DNA from 2 places in the Bacillus sp. 37MA genome. Region 2 is predicted to be linked to the other one. Evidence: predicted binding sites of a transcription regulator. Region 2 holds the regulator's gene; the other holds the start of a gene.
What was found. Region 2 encodes LexA, which represses DNA repair genes until DNA is damaged. Its sites were predicted from a motif close to CGAACATATGTTCG; they were not measured.
Positions count from the first base shown of each region.

Region 1 (8,045 bases), on a different contig from region 2:
CCTACTAAAACACGTGAAACAGCACTAGAACGCTAAAATTATTACACATAAACACAAGTATAATTGTGTTTATGTGTAATTGTGTTTATTTGAAATTATTCATTCAGAACGATAACTATTCAATTAATTTGATTGTTGCTTTTTATCTGCATAATAGTTCCAAATATAATAGACAATCCAAAATATAATAATTGTTAAAAATGAATAATGCCTATATTCATTAGGAAGAAAGGTATTTAGTAATAGTGCAACAATTAAAAATGATGGCATAAGTATCCAATAACGCTTATTTTTAAAGTCTTTAAACATAATATCCCCTTTACCTTAACATAGCTTTTATTTTAATCAAGATTACACATAAACACAATTACACTTGTATTCATGTGTAATTGTGTTTATTTAAAAATCTTTATTAGGAAGCGAAAATATCTTGTCACTCTATAATTTCAAAAGGAGCAGCAATGTAAGAATCACTAAACGTCTTTACGATTCTATACTCGCCAGTAGTGAGTTCATATACTGTAAGATCGTTATTAAGTGAAATGGTTTGTGATTCTACTTTATGTGGAATTAGATAATGCCCTTCATCTGTAAAAAGAGGGTTCTTTAGTGGATAGTCAAACCATACTCCTTCTATCTTTTTCTGAATGCTAAATCTAAGTCCATAAATTATTTCCGTATCTCCCTCATTCTCAAGACGAATAGTAAGTTCTTTATCCGTTACCGTATAATCCTCTTTTTCTGTTTTTATTGAAATGTCCTCTTTTGAAGAGGGAAGATCTTGATGCGCGACTTTCGTTAAGTTCTCATTTGCCCAGCTAATTTCGTGTTTTCCATTTTGCTGACATGCAGATAGTAAAAAAGAGAACAATATTAAATAAGAAGCAAAAAATTTATATTTTTTTATAAGAATCTCTCCTTTTTATCATTTTAAACTAAACAAGAAATATAACCCGTATCCATCAAAATGTATGCCGCAGATCTAGATTTGAAATAAAGATGTACCGTTTTAAAGAAAGTTGTACGGTTTGTAAAAAAGTTGCACCGTTTCATTTCTTTTCGATTAAAGAATTCTTTTAGCCAACTATTAATGTTTTTTTGTATTCATGTTGAGCGTATTTACGATATAATAAAGTACTTTGGAAACCTTTGGTTAATTTAGAGAGATGAGGGAAGAAAGTTATGATAAATTATCAAGAGTTGAAGGATTTATATAGTAACAAGTTTATATCAAGATTAAGTCGTAATCCTAGAAAAATATATAGAAATTGCTTGGTAGGCATGTTTGTTACATCTTTAATGATTGGAGATGAACAAAAGAAGCAAAAGGAATTCTTAATTAATATGAATTTTTGTAAAGACATATTAAATAATCCTAAAGGTTTCTTGCTTGACGAACAGTTGCAAAGGGTAGATGAACTTGTTCAAAGTTCATTAAAAAATATTTTTGTGAAAAATCCAAGTACCAAAAAAACAGAAGATACAATAATAGAATTAATGAGAAAAGCTATTGATTATAAGTTAAAGGAGACTCGTTATTTATTAAAATTTGAAGATTTAGACCATGTAATGGATTTAAAATCATTATTTTCACGTATTCAAAAAAATTCTAATCCTAATATGAGTTACCATCATTGGATTGAATTTGATCTAAAAGCTGGTCTTGTACCGTCATTTCCGGACTTTATTACATATGCAGATTTAGTTTCTTTATGGAATATGTTTTTAGATAAACGGGAAGCGTTGATAAATGAACAAGTTTTTAACAAAGTGTTTTTAGATAAACGGGAAGCGTTGATAAATGAACAAGTTTTTAACAAAGATCCGAAGAAGGTTAGACTTCTTAACAGTGAGTTACATGCTTTATATATTTCTTCGTGGATACAAGGTGTCACATTTGTTGAATCTTATTTATATTATGTATTTTATAATATACAAAAAGGTAAGTACCCTCTTAAATCAGAAAAGGCACAAGGGTACATTAAGTCTACTTTGCCAGACGACAACCAAATAATTGATAAATTAATAATTTCTGAATTTAGCACAGAACAGAATAAAGATGATATTGCTCATATTAAGAGCTTGCATAAGAAATATATAGATATAAACAAGACTAGAAACAGATTCATCCATGCTTCAGCTTTTGAGGAAAACAACAGTTCACACTTATTACCATTAATTGATTCTAAGTATGGAGACTTGCCTACTGTTTTAGAAACGTGTACGAATTTAGTATTGGAAATTGAAAAGCTATTACCTTCAGATTTGAAGATTTTGTTTTGGTGGGAGGCAGTAGACCATCCTATTTATAAAGACTTTGAAAAAGGTAATTTTGTAAAGAGAACTGATATATCTATTTAGCCATAGTAAACTCATTAATAAATATTTCTTTATTAAGAATAAGAATAGAGAAAAAAGGCGGCCAGCTGCAAAGCAGTTGGCTAATCTTTTTTATTATTAAAAAATAAGGAGAAGAATGTGGTTTTGAAATAAAGTCACGATGTTATAAAAAAGACGCGATGAAATACGTTGGTAGACTTTTTGAAAATACTGATATAACAGTGTTATTGACAATATTTCGATTAAACTTTTTTATAAAAAGCAGACTTCAATTTATTAATGAAGCGATTATTTTAATCAATCTTTTTTCAAAAAGCAAATTTGAGATATGGCGTGAAATCAACGTTTATCACATTCTTTTTATCAAACTTAATTCAAAAGCTACAGCAGAATAGGGGTTTGCGGGATATTGTTATTCAAAATTCATATCTAATTAACACAATTACACATATACACAATACTACTTGTATTTATGTGTAATTGTGTTTTACTAAAAATAGTAGATATAGACCAAACATTTATTCTTAATACTCTTGAATAAAGGAACTTACGTTTGTATACTATATAAAAAGAACCTTTGTTCCATAGGAGGGACACAAAATGCTCTATAATGACCGAAAGATGTTGAAATGGCAGGGCATGTTACTATCTGAACATGTGGAAATGATTAAAATGGAAGAAACAGAAAAAACGCCGATTTTTTTGGATGAACAAGCGGCAGAAGAGTTTAATCGAATGGTGAATGAATCGTATCATCAATCGAAGCCCATTTTTATCGAAGTAAATACGTTTGGACTTCCTTATATTGAAGCTACTGGCATTGTGCAGTCATTGAATAGCCATAACGGGCGTCTGATACTAATTGGAAAGGGAATGTTCTGTTTGAAGGACATTGTTTCTATTCGCTTTGTAGAAGAGGGCGACGAGCATGGAAATTGATTATAATACACTGCCTAAACGCGATCTGCTTTTTATTGATGTTAAGTCTTACTTTGCGTCAATAGAAGCTGTCCGCCGTAGAATTCATCCGCTTCATGCGTATGTGATCGTCGTAGCAAATAAAGAACGGCCCGGATCGGTTATTTTAGCTTCAAGCCCTAGAGTGAAGCAGGAATTGGGTATTTCCACAGGCTCAAGGAACTGGGAAATCAATCGAAATGATCCTCGATTAATCATTGTTGAACCCTCAATGGGGCTGTATTTGAAGGTAAATAAAATGATCGTGGACATCGTGAAACGATTTGTTGCCGATGAGGATCTTCACATCTATTCGATAGATGAAATGGTAATTGATACCACTTTTGTAACTAAATTGCATGGAGATAAGTTTGAAATTGCTAGGAAAATTCAGCAAACGATATTTAAAGAATTAAGGTTGGTCGTAACGATTGGAATCGGAGATAATCCCTTGCTTGCCAAATTAGCGCTTGATAACGAAGCAAAAAAAGCACCTAATGGGATGGCCTATTGGAGCTATGAAAACATTCCCGAAACGATTTGGCGTATTCCAAAGCTAACAGATATGTGGGGCATTTCTTATGGCTATGAAGAACGGCTGAAAAGGATGGGAATTGAAAGCGTCTACGATTTGGCCCACGCAGACAAAAATAAGCTGAAAGATCGGTTTGGTATTATGGGTCTACAATTATTTTTTCATTCTTGGGGCGTAGACTACACCATTTTATCTGAACGGGACAGCCTTCCAAACGGAGAAAAGTCATTCTCAAAGGGACAAGTGCTTATGAGGGACTATTATAAAGAAAATGAAATTACCATCGTTATAAAAGAAATGGTGGATGAGGTTAGTTCTCGGCTACGTAAACATGGTGTAGCTGCTGCAAAGATTGCGCTGACCGTATCCTATTCACGTGATATTGAGGAACGAGGATTCAATAAACAGATGCAGCTGCCGAAGAATACAAACCATACGATGGAGTTAACCAGGCATTTCATCCAGATCTTTCGACAGCACTGGCAGGGACAGCCTGTACGACAAATATATGTTTCATGCGGTAAACTGCGCAAATTTGAATATGAACAACTTGATTTATTTACAACGGCAGATGTGATGGAAAAAAGCCATGCGATTGATACGGTGATGGATGAGTTGAGGAGTCGTTATGGGAAAGATGCCATTTTCAAAGCATATAATCTCATGAAAGGTGGAACGTATTTAAGCAGAGCAAATCATATAGGAGGACATAAGGGATAATTTAATAAATTCGAATAAACTAAGTTGATATGATAAAAAACCGCTTGTTTGGATTTAAAATAAAGCTTGCGTATATGAAAAAAGATTGTTCAAAATCCTGTATTATTCTGAATGCAGGATGTTTTTATATGTTATTCAACTAATATTACACAAGTAGTAATGTGTAATTGTATTATTGTTTCGTCGAATTTTCCTTCTGATTTTTTGTATTCGAATTTGATAATTTATTTATATATTTATATATTGTGTAATTGTGTAAATGTATAATTTGTGATATAATTAAAGAATAATAGCATAGGTTTTCTCAAGGGTGGTCAGCTCATCCCCAAATGAAAGGGGGTGGTGCTGTTGACTACATTCGAGTCATTGATGTTTGCCGTAACGTTTGCAAGCCTTATTGTCGCGATATTGTCATTTAACCAAAAAAAATAATCCACCCTTGAGTTCGACGCTCTAGTGGATTATTCCCTTAATTGCTGATTGCCCATATGGGAACCTGCTATTGATGACCGTTTCGATCTCGTAAATCGGAGCGGTCTTTTTTTAATTTATGTGTTGTTATTCTTATTATACCCTATTTTTTTGAAAAAGTCTTGATTTTCCTTTATTTGTTTTAATACATGTAGATGTTATTAAGTATAAACACATTTACACAAGTATTAAAGTGTAATTGTATAAAGTGATAATTTTCAGTGGTAATTAAATGTTTTATCCAGATCATATGTGTTATAATCATCTTATATATTACTAAAAGTAATATATAAGATGATAAGGGAAGGGATGAGCCGTTAGGTATCCCGTTCCAATCAAAGACTATTCAATTTTAGTAGGGGTGACGTATCCCCGCATTTACATTATGAACGATTAAAGTTTAATTTATACATGGATTGCTATTTTACGTTAATGAATTAAGTCCTAGTATGTTTCATTTGCAAAGGGGGGAAGGCCAATGCATTTTAAATCATTTACAGCAGGGATGTTTGTTGCTTGGTTGTGTGCTTGTGTAGTTTGGGAAATATTTAACTGAGCAGTACGTTGATACTGCACAGTAGACTCATAAGGAGGAATACATTTTATTCTCAACAGTTCGTTCATAAGGTAGAATAATGTGCTTGAGATTCACTCTCTCGTGCAACGAAATTAAAAATTGCGGGTATTCGTCTTACTCGTAACACTTTTACTAAGCAATAGACACGATTAACTATGTGAACTATTCGATTGCCATATCAACAGCTTTTAAAGTTGATCAAACAAATCATTATAAAAAGATTAAACGACTTTAATAGCCTACTGTCATTTAAATCGACGGTAGGTTACTGCATTTCAGAATATGAAATTAAACAACTTTATATCAGTACACAAAAATTATAGCTAGAATGATTCTCTTATTATTGAATTTTGAACTATGTGCTAAATTCAAATAAATTTTATTTTAAACACCTCTCTTATAAAAAGGAGCAGATTATCATGAAAAAAGCATTAGCAGCATCTATAGTCACTAGCTTTTAAATCAATATTTAGTCATACACTGTCATACACTGTCATAACATATATGACTATGTATGACAGTATATTACTAAGGAGGGGTAAAATGAAAGAAAAGCCGCGCATTCAATTTAGAGCGACTAAAGAAGACGAAAAAAGGCTTTTTGAACTTATGCAACATATGCAAGATTATTCCTTTAAAGAGGTCACAAAATCGGACATCCTAAGATTTGCAGTTAAAAGGCTGCATGAAGAGTTGATACAAAACAGCAGAAGAAACGAAAATCATAATTATATATGATATTAATGTTTCTATTCTATTTAAAATAAAGGTGAGTTGTTTAGATCAAACAAATCTCACCTTTAAAAACATTAAATATGAACACTTTCATTTATATTAGCGGAATAGCCAACTGTCATACCCATGTACTCAAACCCTCTTTCGATGTTCTCTAAGAATACATAGTTGTATGCATCTGGAAAAAGAGTGCTTGTAAATCTTATTGCTTGAATTTTTGCTGCGCGACAACATTGGGCTAAAAAGTTAGGAATAAGATATTCAGGCTTAATGGTTGATTGGCTAGTGGAACTAAATTCACAGTAATTAAATAAAGGACACTCCTGATCAACTAAATCTAAAAACTGTATTTTCTCCTTTGAAATCCATTTTATTATGTCTACCACTTCTTCTTTACTTCCTCTTAACACTTCTGCAGCTGCTCCTTCCAGCCTGCTGCTAGTATATAAAACTCCTTGTCCTATAGGATTAAACCGACCATGTCCTGAAAGACCATATGGAGCTTCCCACATTTCAGGTTCAGTATATGGTCTCGTTTGTCCTGGTGCTCTTAATCGGGCACGAAAATGTTCTGTGTTGTCCTCAATTTCATAAAGTTTTGCCTTCTTAACCCAGTCAAATATTTTTTTTCCTACATCATCGTTTAAACCAAGCATGGGATACTTAGCAAGATAGTTATAAAAACTTATGACCTCGTTCTCAGTAATTGAACGAACTACATCCAAGACCCCGAAACTCGATACGGCGCTTGTAAACAAAATATTTTCATTAGTAACCTTATTTTTAATAAATAAATCCATTTCTGATTGTTCATTTTGTTTATTAGTCTTTTCTTCTCTTACTAAATGAAAATCGGAAGGCAGTTTATTTAGCCGACTTACCAGAGCTGCGGAAGAAACAGGTGATTCTAAAAACTTTCTATTTGATTGGTTCTCAATTGTGCTTATCCATGTGGCTTCCTTTGCTAAATCAGTAACTAAGGGAGATATCGTATGTGTCTCTCCCAAAATAGAGACTTGTTTTGTTAAAGCTCTAGCAGTTAATGATATTTTTGTTGCATCATTTAGTATGGTTGGCATCCTTAATTTTGATAAACCAACTACTTCTACTGGTTTTGGAAAAGCCACTCGCAATGCATCGGCATGTGCATTCAATCCTGCTAATGCTGAGAAATCAATTGGTTCTGGAAAAGCCACTCGCATTGCATTTGCTTGTGTATTCAACCCTGCTAATGCTGAGGGATTGATTGGTTCTGGAAAAGCTACTCGCAATGCATCGGTATGTGCATTCAATCCTGCTAATGCTGAGAAATCAATTGGTTCTGGAAAAGCCACTCGCATTGCATTTGCTTGTGTATTCAACCCTGCTAATACTGAGGGATTGATTGGTTCTGGAAAAGCTACTCGCATTGCATTTGCATGTGCATTCAATCCTGCTAATGCTGAGAAATCAATTGGTTCTGGAAAAGCCACTCGCATTGCATTTGCTTGTGCATTCAACCCTGCTAATACTGAGGGATTGATTGGTTCTGGAAAAGCTACTCGCATTGCATTTGCATGTGCATTCAATCCTGCTAATGCTGAGGGATTGATTGGTTCTGGAAAAGCTACTCGCATTGCTTCGGATTGCGCATTAACCCCATTTAGTCCAAAGGATTGTTGCTCAATTATTTTCTTTTTAGACAAATTTCCTTCTCCTTAATAATCTTAT
Region 1 covers NZ_KB889755.1:13,225-21,269, reverse strand. Annotated here, with positions in the region: gene A3M5_RS0121620 (DUF3991 domain-containing protein) at 1-36, shown strand, start outside; gene A3M5_RS0121610 (immunoglobulin-like domain-containing protein) at 434-871, opposite strand; gene A3M5_RS0121605 (hypothetical protein) at 1,183-2,361, shown strand; gene A3M5_RS23500 (YolD-like family protein) at 2,941-3,279, shown strand; gene A3M5_RS0121590 (Y-family DNA polymerase) at 3,269-4,552, shown strand; gene A3M5_RS0121580 (hypothetical protein) at 6,144-6,338, shown strand; gene A3M5_RS0121575 (RES family NAD+ phosphorylase) at 6,410-8,020, opposite strand.
Region 1: A3M5_RS23500 (YolD-like family protein) is a predicted target of LexA. The motif match lies at 2,852-2,865, and genes of this name have one in related genera.

Region 2 (8,045 bases):
AGTTTTTTAATTGAATAAGCAGCAGACGAAAAACACCTCTTGCAGGTGTTTTTTTATTTGGATGGCTGTCCGCGCTAGTGTTTTAAAAGAACTATATTATATGATTATATTTAAAGTATAATGTGTTTAACATGAAGATTTGCCCAGCTGATACGATTCGTGAAATAATAAGGCAATGAAGTGATTAGCAGTAAAAAGTGTCAATACAGTTGGATGGTAAACGATCAAATAGATAAGGGCGTGAAAAGTTATGAATTCGATTGCAGCTGTTGCTAAATATTTTATTGAAAACGCAGGGTTGTTGGCTAATGAGATTGTTGATGATATTATTGTTAAATTTGAATTTGAAGTACCTAAAGAGGAAATCGAGCAGGCAATTATGGTTTATACTGCCTTTATAGGATTTTTAGGAGAGTCAATTACTCTCGATGATGAGCAAGTATCAGAGGATCTGATTAAATGGAGCAAATGGAATGGGGAACGTGAGGCATCGCTGATGGGGAAAATTTCGAGCATTATTGAGCGCTACACTGATACGCGATTAATTTTTATAAAACGTATCACTGCGATCACTATGGAACATGGACTTACTATAGAAGAAGTTACCATGGTTAATCGACGGACGAATTATATGTTCGATATTAGTATTACAGAGACGATTCTTGCGTTTGAACGCCTTACAGCGAATATTATTAAAGAGAGGACGCGAGAGATAAATGAATTATCTGCTCCGGTTGTACCGATTCAGGATGGGATGGCTGTTCTTCCACTGATTGGTTCAATTGATTCTGATAGGACAGAACATCTTTTAAACAACGTAGTGCCAAGGATTTCTGAACTAAAAGTTGAATGTCTGATCATGGATTTTTCAGGTATCGTCACCATTAATACAGAGGTTGCAACCCTTCTCTTTAATATTTATGATATTCTGGGCTTATTGGGAATAAAAATCATTGCGACGGGTATACGCCCTGATTTAGCGGCAAGAGTTGTGCGTGATGGCATTGATTTTTCAACTATTAAAACATATGCCACTGTTAAGCAGGCGATAGAGAGCAAGGTTTGATCTTCAATTATAAATAACATGGACTTGCCTGCTACTTCATCAGCATTCGGGCAAGTCTTTTTGATTGGAGAAAACAAAGTGAAACAATGTAGTCGGTGAACAACTCATGATAGAAATATTGAACAAATTATACGAGGATGAAGGTGAGTTTATGAATGCTTTTTATCCGAAAAAAGGACGGGTGATTTTTCATATTGATGCGAATGCCTTTTTTGCGAGTGTGGAGATGGCGGAAGATCCGACACTTCAGAATAAACCGGTTATCGTCGCGGGCAATCCAGGTGAGCGAAAAGGGATTGTCGTAGCAGCGAATTACTTGTGTAAAAACCGTGGAGTCTACACGACAATGCCTCTTTGGGAAGCGAAAAAGCTTGTACCAGAAGCCGTCGTAAAAAAGCCCAATCACAAGCTATACCGCGAGTATTCAGTGAAAATATTTGCATTTTTGACTGGAATTTCACCGATCATCGAATTCGCCTCCATTGATGAAGCCTATTTGGATATTACGAACTGTGCGCATCTCGGCTCACCAATGGAGATTGCTCAAACGATACAGAGGGACATAGTGAAGCTCTTTAACATCCCGATTTCAATCGGTATTGCACCGAATAAATTTTTGGCAAAAATGGCGAGTAACATGCAAAAACCGCTTGGGTTAACGGTGCTTCGTAAACGGGATATCGAACATGTTTTATGGGGAAAGCCGGTCATTGAAATGCATGGAATTGGCAAAAAAACTGCAGAAAAGCTGCATGATAGAGGCATTTTGACGATGGGAGATTTGGCGAGAGCAGATGTGAAATTCGTGAAAATCCTTCTCGGCGTGAGAGGCGTACAGCTGCATGAGCGTATCAATGGAAAAGACGACAGGCCTGTAAATCCTGAAGCGAATACATCGTTTAAAAGCATCGGCAACTCGTCGACATTCCCGAAAAATGTGACTGAAACAGAGGATATTTCTAATAAAATCAATAGATTGGCATGCTCTATCAGTCAACGGATGAAGCAGAAAAAAGTCGTATCCAATACGCTTCAACTAACGATTCGATATGGGAATTTTAAAACGATTACTCGAAGTCAGGCGTTGGAGAAAGACATTGATGAAGCGAAGGACATTATCCAGTACGCAGAAACACTCTTTTTTAAACACTGGAATGGTAACCCCGTCCGGCTAATCGGGATAACGGCACAAAATGTAGTGAAAAAAAGTGAACAAACAACGCAGTTAGACATTTTTTCGTATGCAGAAGAAGCCGATAAAATTGAACCGCTGCTTACAACTATAGAGGCAATCAAACGAAAATTTGGCGACGCGATTATTAAAAAAGGATCTGATTTGTAAGGGCTAAATGAACATTCGGCAATCCCTTTTAACCGAGTATAAAAGATTATCTCAATCTAAACTGATTAGGTGCTTAAAACATGGTCAGTTTTTCTCTGCTGGGAGAAAAGTAAATTACATTGTCACTCTGTACACTCTTCGGTAAACTAGATTAAGGTATATAGATAGAGGAGTCGTTGATTGTTATGGTAGAAAATATGATTGAAGTAAAAGAGTTACGTAAAGAGTTTAAGTCGCATTCGAGCCGTTCTGGGTTGAAAGGAGCGTTTCGCGATTTGTTAACGCGCAATTATAAGGTTGTTCCAGCGGTGAATGATATTTCATTTACTGTGAAAAGTGGCGAGATGGTCGGCTATATCGGCGAAAATGGAGCGGGTAAGTCAACGAGTATTAAAATGCTGACGGGAATTTTAACGCCAACTTCTGGCGTGGTGAAGGTGAATGGGATGGATCCGCATAAAGAGCGTGAGCAATTTGTTCGGTCGATCGGAGTGGTGTTTGGACAGCGGTCACAGCTATGGTGGGACATCGCTGTTCAAGAATCGTTCCGTTTGTTAAAGAAAGTGTACAATGTGCCGGATGATGTGTATAACGATCATATGAATCACGTCATTGAATCACTAGACATTGCACCGCTTTTAGATAAACCGGTTCGAAAACTGTCACTCGGTCAGCGGATGCGTTGTGAGCTGGCGGCGGCCCTTCTCCACAATCCTCCTCTGTTGTTTTTGGATGAACCGACAATCGGGCTGGATGTGCTTGTGAAGTTGAAAATTCGTGAGTTTTTGAAAGAAATGAACGAAAAATACAATACGACGATTTTGCTGACGACACATGACTTAACCGATATTGAGGCGCTTTGCGAACGGGTTGTGATGCTGGATGAAGGAAAAATCATTTACGACGGGAAGCTTGCCAATTTGCGTTCCAATTGGGGAGAAGGAAAGCAAATTGAATTTCAGTTTGCGGATCTTCATATGACAAAAGAGCGGTTAACGCCGCTATTGGTAGGGTTTGATGCTGTATGGACGCCGGGAGATCGGAACAATGTATGGGTCGCAAACGTGAAAAATGATGAACAGATCATTTCAAATGCAATTGGCTGCGTCGTCGCTGCGCATAAAATAATGGATTTAAAAGTCCATGAAATGTCGATTGAGGACATTATTCGCAATATTTATGAAGAAGGTATTATGAATGGGTAAGTATATTGAAATGATCCGGATTCGTTTTCTTATGATGCTTGCCTACCGGACGAATTATTACAGCGGCATTTTGATTTACAGTATTAATATTGGAGCGTATTACTTTCTTTGGACAGCAATCTATGGAGACAAAGGGTCGATTGAAGGAATGACCGTTCTTCAAATGACCTCATATATTGCGATTGCGTGGATGGCAAGGGCCTTTTATTTCAATAATATTGATCGGGAAATCGCGCAGGAAATTAAAGAAGGCAAAGTTGCGGTTGAATTGATCCGTCCTTACAACTACTTACTTATGAAAACGATGCAAGGATTCGGGGAAGGTATTTTCCGATTATCGTTTTTCTCGATTCCCGGCATGATCATTGTTGCGCTTATATTTCCGATCACATTTTCAGCTGATCCGATTGTGTGGCTTTTATTTGTGCTGGCACTAGTATTCAGCTTTTTAATCAATATGCAAATTAACTTGTTAACAGGAATTTTGACGTTTTTCTTTTTTAATAATGCAGGTTTGATTCGGGCAAAACGTGTCATTATTGATCTCTTTTCAGGATTATTGCTGCCGATTAGTTTTTTCCCCGGATGGGCGCAGCGGATAATGGATTTTCTGCCGTTTCAAGGAATCAGTTATGTTCCGAGCATGATTTTCACGGAAAGTTTGAGCGGATCAGCGGCCGTGAATGCGCTATTATTTCAATTTGTATGGGTGTTAATTTTGACTGTGCCAATTCAAGTACTATGGCTCACTGCGAGAAAGCAATTAGTCGTTCAGGGGGGATAAGAGATGAAATATGCAGCGATCTTTTTTCAATATGCCGCCCAGTATTTGAAGACGAGGTTTACATACCGTGTTGATACCGTCATTGAAATTGTGTCGGACCTGTTATCTCAAGCGGTTAATTTCATTTTTATTTTACTCGTTTTTAATCATACATCTTTTATTAGCGGCTGGTCGCGGGATGAAATTATTTTTATTTATGGCTTTTTTCTCGTGCCATTTGCGATCTTTGGAGCATTTTTTAACATTTGGGATTTCAATGAACGGTATATCGTAAAAGGAGAAATGGACCGCATTTTAACGCGGCCGATTCATAGTCTTTTTCAAATTGTACTTGAGCGGATGGAACTTGAATCGCTCTTTGGCGTGATCACCGGGATAGGTGTCATGTTCTATGCAGGAAGCAGGTTAGAGTTAAGCTTTTCATGGTACGATCCGTTTATCTTTGTCGCCATGGTATTAGGCGGCACGCTTGTATATTCAGCGATTTTTGTCCTCATTGCGAGCATTAGTTTTTGGTCCGACAGCCCGACAAGCATCATGCCGATGATATACAATATTGGCAACTACGGTCGTTATCCGGTTGATATTTACAATCATGTCATCCGATTTGTGCTTACATGGATTTTGCCATTTGCATTTGTCGGCGTCTATCCAGCAGCCTACTTTTTAGGTCGGAAAGACTGGTATGTGTACGCGTTTATGACACCCGTGGCAGGTATCATGTTCTTTATGATCTCTGTCGTTATGTGGAATATCGGTGTCACAAAGTATAGAGGGGCAGGAAATTAATCGAACCGTAATAAATCGTTCCTTTCATACTATGACGAATTATGTTGACAATGAGTGAAAAATTTTATATATTTATGTATGCGATGAGCTCATTTGCGTAAGACGGACGGACATTCCTTTTAGGAACATGTTGTGGAGCATGGTCTGGACGCCGCAAATTTCGAGAAAACACTCTGTCTTCTGACAGGGTGTTTTTTATTTGTTTTGAAAAATCCCCTGAGACCGAGGGGATTTTTTGTATTGTCATACGCCAGGTTGATCCATCATAACGTGGAGTATACGGACGGGCAGTCATTTTAAATAACTTCTCGATACACGCCGGTGACGATTCCTAAAATGGTGACCGTTGGAAGCAAAATTGGCTCCATGGATGCGTTTTCAGGCTGAAGACGGATATGATCCGCTTCTTTAAAGAAACGTTTAACCGTTGCTTCATCATCCTCTGTCATAGCAACAACAATATCACCGTTTTTCGCTGTTTGCTGCTGTTTGACAACAACGTAGTCACCATTTAAAATGCCAGCTTCTTTCATGCTTTCGCCGACGATTTCAAGCATAAATACGTTCTCATCTGGTGGAGCGAGTCGTTCAGGAAGCGGAAAATACTCTTCAATGTTTTCAATGGCTGTAATTGGTATGCCGGCAGTCACTTTGCCAATGACTGGTACGTTAACGGGGTGCTGTTTTGGTACAGAACTATCCGTGTCTAAAATTTCAATCGCACGCGGTTTTGTTGGATCGCGGCGAATATAGTTTTTGCTTTCAAGTCTTGCCAGATGTCCATGAACAGTTGAGCTTGAAGCGAGTCCAACCGCTTCACCAATTTCACGAACGGAAGGTGGATACCCTTTTCTTCGTACTTCATCCTTAATGAAATCAAGAATGTCTTGCTGACGTTTTGATAGTTTTGTCATTACCTACACCTCTCTTATTTTGTGTTTGCCTACAGTATAACATGTGTTCTGGAAAATGACAAACGTAGGTTCGGAATTCTTCTTGACTGAAACGAGCGTTCGTTTTATTATGAGAATATGTAACGAACGAGTATTCGAGGAAAGGGTGTTCTTATTGGGAAAAGCCAAAAATTATGCATTTATGTTAACATTAGCCGTGATGATTATATTAGCAGCCTTCTATTTTACTTTTAACGGAGTAGAGGCCCCATCCTATTCTGAAATAAAAGTGGAAAAAGGAGATTCGCTCTGGAGTTTGGCAGAAGAGTACAAAACACTTCATGACATGGATGAGATAGAATTCATTAAATGGGTACAGGACGAAAATGGTTTGATCACAACGAAAATTTTGCCAGGCGAACAGCTTATCATTCCGGTGCCGTCTGTAAAAAGCGACGGTGGGCTGCAACTGGCGGATGGAGACTGATGATAGATGAAAAAAGCGGTTTTATATTGCCGAGTGAGTACAGAAAAGGAAGAGCAGGTAACATCGCTTGAGAGGCAGGAAGAAGAACTAAAAGCACTAGCAAAAGCAAAAGGATTTCAAACGGCAGCGGTTATTAAAGACCAGGCGAGTGGATATGATCTCGACCGGCCAGGTATGCTCGAGCTGCTCGATCTAGTAAAAAGTGATGATATTGATGCCGTGTTAATTCAAGATGAAACGAGAATTGGACGCGGCAATGCTAAAATTGCGCTTATCCATTGTTTATTTAAAGAAGGTGTAGTGGTTTATAGCATTGCAGATGACGGTGAACTGCACATGTCTGATTCGGATTCAATGATTTTGCAGATTGTCAGCATAGTAGAAGAATACCAACGGAAAATTCATAATTTGAAGATTAAACGGGGGATGAAACGGGCGGTGGCCAAAGGATATCGGCCTGAAAAGAATTTAAAAAATCGTGGCAATGATCAAGGGCGCAGTCGGAAAGAAATCCCGGTGACAGAGATTGTTCGGCTTCGTGAAAATGGCTTAACATACGAGGAAATCGCCGCAACATTGCGCGGATTCGGGTACAATATTTCGCGCGCGACGGTTCACCGGCGTTACATAGAATATAAAGAAAGTGAATTAATCAACTAGGAAGCTTTTTTCTTGTCATGGTTCGTTCTGTTGTGTACGATAACGGCATAAATAGAAAGGAGCATGATCCCATTGTTATCATCTGAAAAGATTGCACGCATAAATGAACTAGCGAAAAAAGCGAAAGAAACGTCTTTGACGGATGCCGAATTAAAAGAGCAATCCGCGCTTCGTAAAGAATATTTAACAACATTCCGCTCATCAATGCGTCAGACAGTCGAATCTGTCCGCATTTTTGATCCGACAGGCGATGAAGTGACGCCGAAAAAGGTGCGGGACATTCAAAAAAGAAAAAAGTTAAATTAAGGAATGTTAAAAAAAGATAAAATCTGATGATTTTCTCTTTTTTTTCACATTGTTCTGCTTTATTGTTGTGTATTCTTCAAAAGACATTTAATATAGAGGAGTAAATCACCTTTTGAAAGGATGGATCACATGTTTGATAAAACAGACCAACTAGCGGTCACAACAATCCGTACACTATCTATTGATGCAATTGAAAAAGCGAATTCCGGCCATCCGGGTTTGCCGATGGGTGCTGCTCCGATGGCGTATGCACTCTGGACGAAAGTGATGAACCACAATCCGAAAAATCCACAATGGTTTAACCGGGATCGATTCGTATTGTCTGCAGGTCACGGTTCCATGCTTTTATATAGCTTGCTTCACCTTGCTGGCTATAATTTGCCACTTGACGAGCTTAAAAATTTCCGTCAGTGGGGAAGTAAAACACCGGGTCATCCGGAATATAAACATACAGACGGCGTTGAAGCAACAACAGGTCCGCTTGGCCAAGGGATTGCGATGGCTGTCGGTATG
Region 2 covers NZ_KB889752.1:1,007,860-1,015,904, forward strand. Annotated here, with positions in the region: gene A3M5_RS0105625 (STAS domain-containing protein) at 251-1,066, shown strand; gene A3M5_RS0105630 (DNA polymerase IV) at 1,173-2,408, shown strand; gene A3M5_RS0105635 (ABC transporter ATP-binding protein) at 2,594-3,613, shown strand; gene A3M5_RS0105640 (ABC transporter permease) at 3,606-4,397, shown strand; gene A3M5_RS0105645 (ABC transporter permease) at 4,401-5,186, shown strand; gene lexA (transcriptional repressor LexA) at 5,483-6,100, opposite strand; gene yneA (cell division suppressor protein YneA) at 6,255-6,566, shown strand; gene A3M5_RS0105660 (YneB family resolvase-like protein) at 6,573-7,226, shown strand; gene A3M5_RS0105665 (DUF896 domain-containing protein) at 7,299-7,532, shown strand; gene tkt (transketolase) at 7,662-8,045, shown strand, end outside.